DNA from 4 places in the Rhizobium sp. Leaf311 genome. Region 3 is predicted to be linked to each of the others. Evidence: predicted binding sites of a transcription regulator. Region 3 holds the regulator's gene; each other region holds the start of a gene.
The links. The regulator LexA, encoded in region 3, represses DNA repair genes until DNA is damaged. The targets are predictions, from matches to a motif close to TGTTCNNNNTGTGTTCNG.

Region 1: a site for LexA is predicted at 1,482-1,499, ahead of ASF69_RS03265 (putative DNA modification/repair radical SAM protein). Genes of this name have one in related genera too.
Region 2: a site for LexA is predicted at 1,942-1,959, ahead of ASF69_RS15000 (ImuA family protein). Genes of this name have one in related genera too.
Region 4: a site for LexA is predicted at 1,695-1,712, ahead of ASF69_RS11150 (DNA recombination protein RmuC). Genes of this name have one in related genera too.

The regions. Positions count from the first base shown of each region.
Region 1 is NZ_LMNZ01000001.1:682,102-685,205, forward strand. Features, by position in the region: gene ASF69_RS03255 (glycosyltransferase family 4 protein) at 1-711, opposite strand, end outside; gene greA (transcription elongation factor GreA) at 808-1,284, opposite strand; gene ASF69_RS03265 (putative DNA modification/repair radical SAM protein) at 1,503-2,735, shown strand; gene ASF69_RS03270 (UdgX family uracil-DNA binding protein) at 2,735-3,104, shown strand, end outside.
Region 2 is NZ_LMNZ01000015.1:7,021-10,124, forward strand. Features, by position in the region: gene ASF69_RS14995 (DNA polymerase Y family protein) at 1-1,203, opposite strand, end outside; gene ASF69_RS15000 (ImuA family protein) at 1,124-1,876, opposite strand; gene ASF69_RS15005 (DNA polymerase III subunit epsilon) at 2,226-2,981, shown strand; gene ASF69_RS15010 (hypothetical protein) at 2,978-3,104, shown strand, end outside.
Region 3 is NZ_LMNZ01000020.1:357,779-360,882, forward strand. Features, by position in the region: gene kdsA (3-deoxy-8-phosphooctulonate synthase) at 1-5, opposite strand, end outside; gene ASF69_RS18540 (VOC family protein) at 8-880, opposite strand; gene lexA (transcriptional repressor LexA) at 1,078-1,794, shown strand; partial or broken gene ASF69_RS18550 (glutathione S-transferase family protein) at 2,188-2,874, shown strand; gene ASF69_RS18555 (ComEC/Rec2 family competence protein) at 2,898-3,104, opposite strand, start outside.
Region 4 is NZ_LMNZ01000007.1:155,511-158,614, forward strand. Features, by position in the region: gene ASF69_RS11145 (ribokinase) at 1-402, opposite strand, end outside; gene ASF69_RS11150 (DNA recombination protein RmuC) at 464-1,663, opposite strand; gene def (peptide deformylase) at 1,811-2,323, shown strand; gene fmt (methionyl-tRNA formyltransferase) at 2,372-3,104, shown strand, end outside.

The DNA of each region.
Region 1 (3,104 bases), on a different contig from region 3:
TTCCCATCGCTGAGGCGCGATGAAGAGATCGAGCGCACGATACCATTCGTTGATATTGGTGTGCTCGCCCACGAAAAGAATACGCTCGGAAAGGCCGGCAGCCCGGACCTTGTCCTTGAGACCATTTTCAAATTCCACATGCGGGCCGGTTGCGCGACCCGCAACAATGGCCGACCAGCCGGGATTTTGTGGAAGAAGCGAAATCATTGCATCGACAAACAGGTCCGTGCCCTTTTGACGACGCACCCGTCCGAAGCAACCCACATATTTCTGGTCGGGGTCCAGCCCCAGCACGCGCTTGACTTCGGCTTTATCCGCAGCTGGCGAAAAGCGGTCAGTATCGATGCCATGCATGATGACGTCGCTCGGCAAAGCCATATAGGACGCCGTTTTGTTGCTGGTGGAAATGATGGCATCCATTTTTGAAATCAGAAATTTCGTCCAGCCGCTATGCTTGCGCTGGGATGCCGAGGTGAAGACAAGCTTGAGCTTCATCTGCAACAGATCGCGCAGGATAATGCCGGGGAGCATTTCGATATTCCGCCGCGCGTGCCACACGCGAAGCCGCCCATCCGGGCCCGCTTGCCACAGCCGCCACAGGTCACGGAAGCGAACATGTGGCAAGCTTTCGGGCAGACCCGGCCCAATGACAGCGACCTGTTGCCCGAGCCGGTTTTGCACCGGCACGAGCTGAATGATCGTTGATGTCACGCCTGAGAGCCTGCGCTTGAAATTTGGCGCGAGCACACGGACGTTTCTCAAATCAATGTAAGGCAACTGATTGTCTCGCAGGGAGCGGGTCGATGCTCAACCCCAGTTGATGGAAAGAATTTCGTAGCCGCGTGAACCGCCAGGCGCGTTCACTTCGATGCTGTCGCCAACTTCCTTGCCGATCAGGGCACGTGCAATAGGGGACGAAATGGAAATGCGGCCCTGTTTGACGTCTGCTTCCTGATCGCCCACGATCTGGTAGATTTTCTGCTCGTTGGAATCTTCGTCCACAAGCTTGATGGTCGCACCGAACTTGACGGTGGTGCCAGACATCTTGGAAAGATCGATGACTTCTGCGCGCGCCGTCAAATCTTCGAGCTCTGAGATTCGGCCTTCATTGTGGCTCTGCGCTTCCTTGGCGGCGTGATATTCTGCATTTTCAGAGAGGTCACCATGGGCGCGAGCTTCCGCGATCGCCTCGATGATGCGTGGGCGCTCTTCCTGCTGGCGCCAGCGAAGTTCTTCCTGCAGCTTGACGAATCCGCCCTGGGTCATCGGTACTTTTTCTACCATTTTTTTCTTCCTTCGCATTCTACCGCGGTAACCGCAGACACAAAAAGAAACAGGTTCCGGAGCAAAACTACGGAACCAGTCAAAATCACAATTCGCGAGACTATATCAGAAGTCGCAAGCCAATTGCCAGCAAATTTGAAACCATGCATTTTCTGTCATGCAGAACTTGATGATAGACAAATATTGACATGATCGGAAAGAACATTTAGTGAACATGTATGAAAAAGTCCATAAAAGAACGGCTTGCAGTCCTGTCCGATGCAGCGAAATACGATGCGTCCTGCGCCTCCAGTGGCACGACGAAGCGCAATTCGTCCAATAGCGGCGGTTTGGGTTCGACGGAAGGTTCGGGCATTTGCCACGCCTATGCGCCGGATGGCAGGTGTATTTCCCTTCTGAAAATACTGCTGACCAATTTCTGCATTTATGACTGCGCCTACTGCATCAACAGATCATCCAGCAATGTGGAGCGCGCGCGATTCTCGGTTGAGGAAGTGGTCTGGCTGACGCTGGAATTCTACAGGCGCAACTATATCGAAGGGCTTTTCCTGTCTTCGGGCATCATCCGTTCGTCAGACCACACAATGGAAGAACTGGTCCGGGTGGCGAGAGAGCTGCGGGTGACCCATGGGTTTCGCGGATATATTCACCTCAAATCCATTCCCGAGGCGTCCGCGAAACTGGTCGAAGAAGCCGGGCTTTATGCCGATCGCTTGTCGATCAACATCGAGCTTCCGACAGATAGCGGGATCGGGCGGTTTGCGCCGGAAAAACAGCCGGTAAACATCCGTAAGTCCATGGCCGACATCAGGTTGAAAATCGAAGAGGCGGGCGAGCCGACCTTGAGAACGAAGCGGGTCAGGAAATTTGCGCCAGCCGGTCAGAGCACACAGATGATCGTGGGTGCGGATGGCGCCAATGACACAACTATCCTGCAGACCAGCGCGCGTCTTTATGGCAGCTACGGCTTGCGCCGCGTCTATTACTCGGCTTTCAGCCCCATTCCGGATTCGTCGAAAAACCTGCCGCTTATCAAGCCACCCTTGATGCGGGAGCATCGACTCTATCAGGCCGATTGGCTCTATCGCTTCTATGGTTTCGATATCAATGAGATTGCTTCCACCCAAAAGGACGGGATGCTCGATCTCGATATCGATCCGAAGCTGGCATGGGCGCTGGCTAATCGTCAGAGTTTTCCTGTTGATATCAACTCGGCAGACCGGGAGATGCTGCTGAGGGTGCCTGGCTTTGGCACCAAAACCGTCAAATCCATTCTGGCCTCCCGCCGTTTTCGGCAATTGCGTCTGGAAGATCTTGGCCGTTTCGGGGTTTCGTTGAAGAAGGTGAAGGCCTTTGTCGTTGCTGGTGGCTGGACGCCGGGCAAGCTGACGGAGCGACCCAATCTGCGCGATATGTTTGCGCCACAGCCTGAACAATTATCGCTTCTGTGATGCACAGGATTTCTCTGGAGGGCCGGGGGGATTTTGACGAGTGGCGCGATGCCGCCAGAGCCTTTCTTTCTGCCGATATTGCGCCACAGAATGTTGAGTGGCACCTGCGCGGTGAGGATGCCGGTCTTTTCGGTTTTTCAGAAGAAGATCCGTTGCCGGTCTCAACGACAACAAAAAAGCTGAGCGTCCCTGCTGCTTTTATGGAGCTGGCACAGACAATTGTCTGCCACAGCGATCCGGCGCGGTTTGCGCTGCTCTATCGTCTGCTTTGGCGTCTACAGCAGGACAAGGCGCTGCTGCAGTTCAAGGCGGATGCGGATGTGGCCGAAGCGAGGAAACTGGAAAAATCCGTTCGGCGCGATAGCCACA
Region 2 (3,104 bases), on a different contig from region 3:
CCAGGAAACGGCAACGTCATCTGCAAAAGGTGCAATCTTCTGAACGCTGCGCTCGGGAACATCGGAGGCAACGGGGGCCAGACGATAGACACGCTGTCCACGGTTGCCGAAGATGTCGATGAGCGGAGTGATGTCCGCGATCTCATCTTCGACAAGCGACGACGCCTTCTGTGTTTCCTCAAGCGGCTCAACCATGATGGCCGCAAGGGTAAGCTTTTCGATCCCGAAGCCCGGATCGATCTTCTCGGTCCTGTCGCGAAACAGTTTCGTCAACCAGGCGACATCGCGGGCGGCCTTTGCCGTTCCTGCCCGCAGCGCCTGGGTCGTGTTGTCGACCTTATGAACGATGAGATCGACGCGGCGAACACCCAGGCCCTTTTTCTGGAGTTGATTGCAGAGTTCGACGACCAGACGACCGACATATTTGTCGATCGTTTCGGCAGCCCCGATCGGCTCCTGGAAGATGCGGCTGACTTCGATCAGGTCGGGCGTGCGGATGGGGTCGATGGGCTCTCCGATACGCCCGAAGATCTGGTCGAGGCGGCGAGCGATTTCCGGGCCGAAGCGCAGTGTCAGCGGTGCCCGCGGCGTCGCAGAAAGCTCACCGATGGTTCGAAAGCCAAGTATTCTTAGATCGCCCACCATCTTTTCAGGTAGACGCAGCAGGGAAATCGGCAATCGCTCGAGCGCTTTGACGGTTTCGCCGCGGGGTACGATGACCGTCTCTCTGGTGATGGCGCGTGCACAGGCATGAGCGGCACCCCATGTGTCGGCAATGGCGACACGGACCGTCAGCCCCCTGCCCCGAAAGCGATTGGCAATCCCGCTCAACATGGCAAGCTCTCCGCCCCGGAGATGGTCGGCGCCATCGGTGTCCATGACGATGCCATCAGGCGCATCGACTGCGACGATCGGAGAGTATTGGCTCAGTGCCCAGAAGGTGATGCGCTCCAGCGCGTCGGCGTCCGCCTTCGGATCGGCATCGATCATCATCAGTCCCTGAAACAACGCCTGTGCCTTTGCCGCCTGCATGCCGACACGTAAACCTGCCTTTTTCGCTGCAGCATCTGCCGCCGACACCCAGCGTTTCGAGCCGGATTTCGCGATCACGGCGATGGCCTGTTCAGCCGGAATGCCGGGATCGGCGCGACGAATGCGATCCGTCGACAGATCCGGAAGGTAGATCGATACGACCCTGGTCATCACACGCTCCAACAATAAACTCGGCACACTCGCCTGCGCGCGACCGCATCAGTTCCAGCAACCATCTTGCCCGCCCGACACCCGGCACAGGTAAGTCCTGCGACGGCAGCACGCTTACCCTCCACCGGGTCATCGAGGCCGTCGGCTGGCCGAAATCATTGGCTTCTGCCTGTCGTCGCCATCTGCGAACAACGAGCGCCAGGCTTCCCTTCTTCTCCGCTGCAAGCTGAAGCCGCCGGCTCGCCAGCATAGGCAATCGCACGACCTCGCCGACGACCGCGCCCAGCCCACCGAAGGAGAGTGCCTCTTCCATTGAGGCGAGCACGTCCTCTTCACGATCGCTTTCCACGAAGATCACGCGGTTTGCGTCAAGACCTGCCTGCACGAGCGCTGGAAAAAACAGGTCAGGCCGTGTCAGGCACCAGACGATCTTGCCCTTGGTGCGAGCAGCAACGCCTGCCACGAACAGGGCTGCGGCTGCCCCATCGACGGTTCCGGCGCCACCACCTGCAAATTCATGAAGAGCGCCTCTCGCGAGACCGCCTCCTGGAAGCACCGCGTCGATTGCGCTCACCCCGAACGGCAGACATTCCGCCTGCTTCGCGACCACGCCTTCCAGCGAGGCAATACGATCACGCAGATCGGCTATGACATGCTCGCGCGCAGCAGCCATCGTTCACGCAATCCTTCCGGTTCGTGTCGTTTACAGGAACAGCTTCATGCCGTTTTCAATGTTGAAGTTCACGTTCTGTTCCTACACCCAACAGGAGTCAAGAGGCGCTAAATTAGGAATGCAGTCCTCTATTTTTAGCAACTCGAGAGATTCGCAAATTGAATCAGTGAGTAAGATTTGGAACGGTGTTTCGTACCACGCACAAAATAAATTTTAGGGTAGCCTGATCAATCCCTCAGCTTCGGCTGTCGATGTGTGCAAGCTGTGCTGATCGCAGGCATCATTTCAGGAACAATCCTACGCCGATCGCGCTTACCAATGCTGAAGTTTAAAGGAAGGTAGCACCGAAGTGATCGAAGCCAGGGTACGCGTCATCGATCTCGAAACAGGAGGCAATGGCCCGAACGACGTCTGCGAGATCGGCTGGCAGGATGTCGTGATCGACGAGTGCGGAAAGTGGGAGGTTACTGACGAGCGCGGGGCGCTGTTCGTCAATCCTGGCCGTCCGATTTCACCCGACACGATGGCAATTCATCATATCCTGGATGCCCAAGTCGCGTATGCTCCGTTCTGGAAGGAAATAGCAACAACCGTTCTCCGTCCACCCGGCCGTATCGACGCCTTGGCAGCTCATCGAGCCGCTTTCGAGCAACGATATTGCACGCCACGATTTACAGGCGGAACGCCTTGGATCTGCACATGGAAGTGCGCGTTGCGTGTCTGGCCAGAGCTTCCGCGGTTTTCCAATCAGATGCTGCGTTATCAACGAATGCCCACCGGACTGGTGCATGAAATCGGCCTCCCAGCGCACCGGGCGATGCCCGACGCCTACGTTACGGCTCATCATCTCCGCGACATGTTGAACCAGACCTCGCTTGTGGATTGCCTGGCATGGAGCAGCGAACCAGGCCTTCTGCCACGCGTGCCGGCAGGACCAGATCGTGGAAAACCGTGGGACCGCATCAGCCTCGAAACCCTCAACGCGTTTATCGCAGATCGGGATGTGGACGTCCGCTTCAGTGCACAGATCGAACTGGCCCGTCGAAATGAGGACAAGCCGTCTCAGGATGCGGAACCGGCGCAAGGGACGCTTGGGTTCGAATGAGCAAGACGTATCCGGACACGCCCGATGGTCGATATTTCGTCGTGAAAGGCAGGCTGTGGCGTTGCAGCAATCCAGCGATCGATGAGCCCACCCGTACGGCACTGGTCAAGGATTTGATGGCTG
Region 3 (3,104 bases):
CTCATCTTCACTCCTCGAAGGCAAATATCGCGCCTTGACCGGGCGCTCGCTGAACCAGCAGTCGAGAGCCTTTGCGCGTGTATTCCACGCCATTAGCAGCAAGAAACGACTCTGTCACGGCGAGATCAGCGACAGCAAATGAGACTGCGGCGCCGAAAAGGCCAGGGATGCTCTCTTGCTCGGCCCCATCAAACTCTTCTGCAACCGTCTGCGCATGGGCGATGCGGATGACCGCGCCCGGCGTAAGAAAGCTGAGGTTTCCCGTTGAGTCGGCTGCTGCCGACACACCAAATGCTGCTTCCACCAATGGCGCAAAGGCGTCCGGTCGGTCTGAGCGCAGGGTTATTTCGCGCAGGCCAGTCGCTCCATTTTTGTGAGCTGTGAGGTCGGACCGTTTTGCGGAAAAAGCGTTGACGCGCTCACAGGTGAAGAAGAACAGATTTCCGTCATCCTTTTCTGCCGCAAAAGCCAGGCGAAAGCTCGCTTCAGATCGGCTTCCGTCCGGCAATGTTACCGGTCGACTGAACGAAAATGCGTCGCCGCCGGAAAGTCCAGCCTCAACGAAGCTATGATGATCAGCATCTGCGTCGTGCGTTTTTCCGGCGACTGCGGAAAACCCCTGCTGCCCGTATCGCTTTCGAAAGACTTCATCGCGTCGAACAAAGGCGTTGCCTTCTGCGCAAGCCCTGGAATATTGCGCGGCGTCTCCGATTGCCAGGGGTTCGAGATACTGCCCGTCTTCGAGAAAGACGCAGGCATTCTCGGTGCCGAAGGGGTGCCTTGCATCTGCAGCAACCGTAAAGCCCAGCGCCGAGAGACGCGCCCGTGCTTGTCCGAGGTCTGCAACGGGCATTACGATATGATCGATTTCACGCGCCATGAGGGGTCCTTCCGCTTCGTCGGCATGGGCATTCCACTGTTGCAAGCCGAACGTTTTATGGCCGGGCGAGATAATGGATGTAAATTGTCACAAGCACACTGATTTTTAAGGGATTGCAGAACACATATGGAACATATAGTGTTCGTTCTGTATTTGTTTCGCGAATCTTCGCCTCGAATCTCTAAGGGTGTTACTCCATGCTCACGCGCAAACAGCAGGAATTGCTACTGTTCATTCATGAGAGAATGAAAGAGTCTGGCGTGCCGCCTTCCTTCGATGAGATGAAGGACGCACTTGATCTGGCATCGAAATCAGGAATCCACCGCCTGATCACAGCGCTCGAAGAGCGCGGCTTTATTCGTCGGCTACCGAATCGGGCGCGTGCGCTTGAAGTCATCAAGCTGCCTGAGTCCTATACGCCTGCTAGCAAGCCTCAACGTGGCTTCTCGCCGAGCGTCATCGAAGGTAGCCTCGGCAAAACCAAACCGGCTGAACCAGCAGCCCTGCCCGTCGCGTCGAATGATTCGAACTCGGTCAGCGTCCCTGTCATGGGCCGTATCGCCGCGGGTGTTCCCATTTCGGCCATTCAGAACAACACACATGACGTTGTTGTGCCAATCGACATGATTGGTGCGGGCGAACATTACGCGCTTGAAGTCAAAGGCGATTCGATGATCGAAGCCGGCATTTTCGATGGCGACACGGTCATTATCCGCGATGTCAGCACGGCAAATCCGGGAGATATCATCGTTGCATTGGTGGATGACGAAGAAGCGACATTGAAGCGCTTTCGTCGCAAGGGCGCGTCAATTGCGCTTGAGGCAGCGAACCCTGCCTATGAGACCCGGATTTTTGGACCGGACCGCGTCAAAATTCAGGGCAAGCTCGTCGGCCTTATTCGCCGCTATCACTGACCGGTGACTTTTCCTATGTCTAGAGGTGGCGGTCGCCCTCGGCCGCTGCCCTTTGCAATGCCTGTCTAGAGAAAACATTTGCGGACATTGAACTCCTGTCCGATATCAACAGGTCTTGGACACCAGAAGCGCCGCTTTTTGCGCCTCTATATGTAGCTGGCTCACTAGTTTTAGTTTGCGTGTGGACGTTCGTCACGTCGCGAGCCTGAAGCTGGGCATTGCTCTTACCGGTTTAGCCATTCTCGCAGTCGACTGGCTGGCAATCGTGCTGTCCAGCGTCGCGCACCCTCCTGCATGACACATCAAATAATTTGAAGAGGCCTATCTTCAAAACGGTCTGTATCAAAAGGCTCGTCTCAGCTAGCACGGGAGTTCGTAACGGAGGGCAGCCATATGTACGATCTTTATATAGCCAACAAGAATTACTCCTCTTGGTCGTTGCGTCCATGGGTGTTGATGCGGACGCTGGACATCGGTTTCAAAGAAAGCCTTTTTCCTTTCGGCAATTCAGCGAAGGACTTCTCAACCTTTTCGCCCACTGCCAAAGTTCCCTGCCTTGTTGATGGTGATTTCACCGTATGGGATTCGCTCGCCATTGCGGAATATCTGGCTGAAAGAAATAGCGGTGTTTGGGCAGACAATGCTGCCGCTCGCGCGTGGTCTCGATCAGCAGCTGCGGAAATGCACTCGGGTTTCCAGGCGCTGCGCAACGAGCATCCCATGAGTGTCGGCCTTCGCATTCGCCCAGCTTCCATCAGCGGATCGCTGCAACAGGACATCGCGCGTATCGACGCTCTCTGGTAGCAGGGTCTGAAGTCCTTTGGTGGCCCATTCCTGGCGGGTAGCACGTTCACGGCCGTGGATGCATTCTTCTGCCCGGTCGCTTTCCGCTTTCAGACATACGGAACAGTGCTTTCTGCGGAGTCCACGGAGTACAGGGACCGTCTTCTCTCACTGCCTGCAATGCAGGAGTGGCAAGAGGCGGCGCTTCTGGAGACATGGCGCGACGGCGATCATGAGGAAGAGGCGAAGGCAGTCGGAGAGATATTGGCGGATCTTCGTATGTCAGGGAATTCGTAAGCGGCGGGTGTCGTTCACAGGTTTCATCGCTCGGCGGAAAGCAATGCAGCGATATGCTCTGGCAAGGTGGCGTCATAGGTCTTGCTGCGCCACTGGTAGCTGCGGTGAGCGGTCCACGGTCGCTCGATGCCGTCCAATGCCGCTTTGGCGCTGTAGCGGGGGGATCCCTCCCCGCCAAACCAGATTTCCATCGAGCCGGTGCGCCGCAACGTATCGCCTGTAATAAGCAG
Region 4 (3,104 bases), on a different contig from region 3:
CAGCATCAGAATATCGCCAGCCGCCATTTCAGAGACGGCACGGTCGGCATCGCTCTCCGAGACCTCGCCATTGGCCGCAGGAATGACCGAAATCATGTTCTCGCCGCCCTCACCGATGAGGATGACGGCGGTGCCGGTGGGCTCGGCGACGGTCTTGACGAGTGCGAGATCGGCCCGCGCGTCCCGCAACAATGTGAGGGCGGGTGCGGCAAAAGCATCGTCGCCGATGGCGCCCGCCATCTTCACGGTAGCGCCAGCGCGCCGCGCAGCCAGCGCCTGATTTGCGCCCTTGCCGCCTGCGGCGGTGGAGAAGGTCTTGCCCGTCACGGTCTCACCGGGCTTCGGCAGGCGGTCGGAAATGGCAACGAGGTCCATGTTGATGGAGCCGAAAACTGTGATCATGCGGGTTGTTCCGAAATAAGGATTAAGCGAGTTGGAATGAGCGCAGACTTTGCCGAGTGGATCACTCGTCGTCAACCACTCTCAGCTTCGCCACATTGGAGCGGCCCTCGGCCAGACGGCGCAGCTGCTCGGCCTCAATATGGGCGATTTCCTTCTGGGACGGCGAAAAATCAAGGCTCTCGATTTTCACGCCGCGTGCCAGAACCTTTTCCGAAGAGGTCAGCATCATATCCACGTCCTTCTGCGCCAGCCCGAAATGGGCTTGCAGCTTGCGGGTCCGCTCATCCAGACGGCGTACATCATCCATCAAAAGCGCGACTTCGCCCTGAATGAGATGCGCCTGTTCGCGCATTCTCTGGTCTTTCAGCACAGACTGGATGACCTGAACGGACAGCATCAGCAGGGAGGGGGACACGATGACGACGCGGGAGCGGTGCGCGCGCTGCACCAGCGGCTCAAAATGCTGGTGGATGTCGGCAAAGATGGATTCCGATGGCACGAAGATGAAGGCCGTATCCTGTGTCTCGCCGGAAATCAGATATTTCTCAGCCACATCGCGGATATGCACTTCCATGTCGCGACGGAACTGCTGTGTAGCCGCACGCTTGGCCTCGGGCGCATCGTCGGCCTTCAACGCATTCCATGCCTCGAGCGGGAATTTCGCATCGATGACGAGCGGAGGCGCGTTGTTGGGCATCCTGATGGTGCAATCGGGCCGGAAGCCGTTGGAGAGGGTTGGCTGCAACTGGTAGGAGCCTGACGGCAGAGCATCGGCAATCAGGGCTTCCATGCGCGCCTGCCCGAACGCGCCCCGCGTCTGCTTGTTGGAGAGAATGGCCTGCAGCCCGATCACGTCCTTGGCGAGATCCTGAATATTGCCCTGCGCGGCATCGATGACCGCGAGCCGCTCCTGCAGCTTGCTGAGGTTCTCATGCGTGGAGCGCGTCTGTTCCGTCAAAGTTGAGCCGATCCGCTGCGACATGCCATCGAGCCGCTCGTTCAACGTCTGGCTCATTTCGTTCTGGCGCGCGCTCAAGGTTTCGGTCATCGCGGCGATACGACCGTGGAGCTCCGACTGCGTTCTCAAGAGTTCGGTAATCTCGTCGCGGGATTGATCGACCGGCGGCGGTTGGCGGCGCCAGGCGAAGATTGCGGCGACAAGACAGCCCGCCACGACGATGCCGAGCAAAGCACCGACCGATATCTGGAGGTTACCGAGACTGAAAGCTGTGGTACCAAATGCGGCGAGATCAATGTTCATGAGCAAATCTAACAGATTTCCGGTGATTCGTAAGATCAAACCAAGAACATTTATCGGGCCGAAATGAGTCCTGACCTGCCTCTAAAACAGGATCTCCGGGCCTCTATTTTTTGTTTCCTAGAAAGATGAGATGGGTTATGGGAAGCCATGACCATCAAACCGCTCATTATTCTGCCTGATCCTCTGTTGCGCGAGAAATCCAAGCCTGTCGAACAGGTGGATGCCGAGATCGTGCGTCTTGCCGACGATATGCTGGAAACCATGTATGATGCGCCCGGTATTGGCCTGGCTGCCATCCAGATCGGCGTTCCCCGCCGTATGCTTGTCATCGATATTTCCCGCGAAGACGAGGAAAGAAAGCCGGTTGTCTTCATCAATCCGGAAATCCTCAAAGTTTCCGATGAGGTTTCGACCTATGAGGAGGGCTGTCTTTCCATTCCGGACTATTATGCCGAGGTGGAACGCCCTGCCGCACTGACCGTTGAATATATCGACCGGGACGGCAAGAAGCAGACAGTGGAAGCGGACGGCCTGCTGGCCACCTGCCTGCAGCATGAGATCGACCATCTCAATGGCGTCCTGTTCATCGATCATATTTCCCGGTTGAAGCGGGATATGGTCATCAAGAAATTCACCAAAGCGGCCCGCGCAAAAATCTAGGTCTCCGGCTGAAGGTTGGACGTGCGGCCAGCAGGGCAGGGGACGAACATGTCATTGCGCATCATTTTCATGGGCACACCGGAATTCTCCGTTCCCACCCTGCGCGCGCTCGTCGATGCGGGTCATGATATTGCTGCGGTCTATACGCAGCCACCAAGGCCCGGCGGGCGTCGCGGACTGGATCTGCAGAAATCCCCCGTTCATCAGGCTGCCGAATTGCTCGGCCTTCCCGTTCTGACGCCCCTCAATTTCAAGGCGGAAGAGGACAGGGCGCAGTTTACGGCCCTCAACGCGGATGTCGCGGTCGTCGTCGCCTATGGGCTGCTGCTGCCGGAAGCGATTTTGAGCGGAACGCGCCTTGGGTGCTACAACGGCCATGCATCACTCCTGCCGCGCTGGCGCGGCGCTGCTCCCATTCAACGCGCCATCATGGCAGGCGATACTGAAACCGGCATGATGGTGATGCAGATGGAAAAGGGGCTGGATACCGGCCCCGTTGCGCTGACCGCTCATGTCGCCATCGAGCCGAACATGACGGCTGGCGAATTGCATGACAGCCTGATGCTGGCAGGTGCGCGGCTGATGCGTGAAGCCATGCTGAAACTGGAAGATGGCGATCTGCCGCTGACACCCCAGGCGGAAGACGGCGTTCTCTACGCTGCCAAGATCGACAAGGCCGAAACGCGCATCCAGTTTTCCCGATCGAGCCAGGATGTGCACAATCATATTCGTGGCCTCTCGCCCTTTCCGGGCGCTTGGTTCGAGATGGAGATTGGCGGCA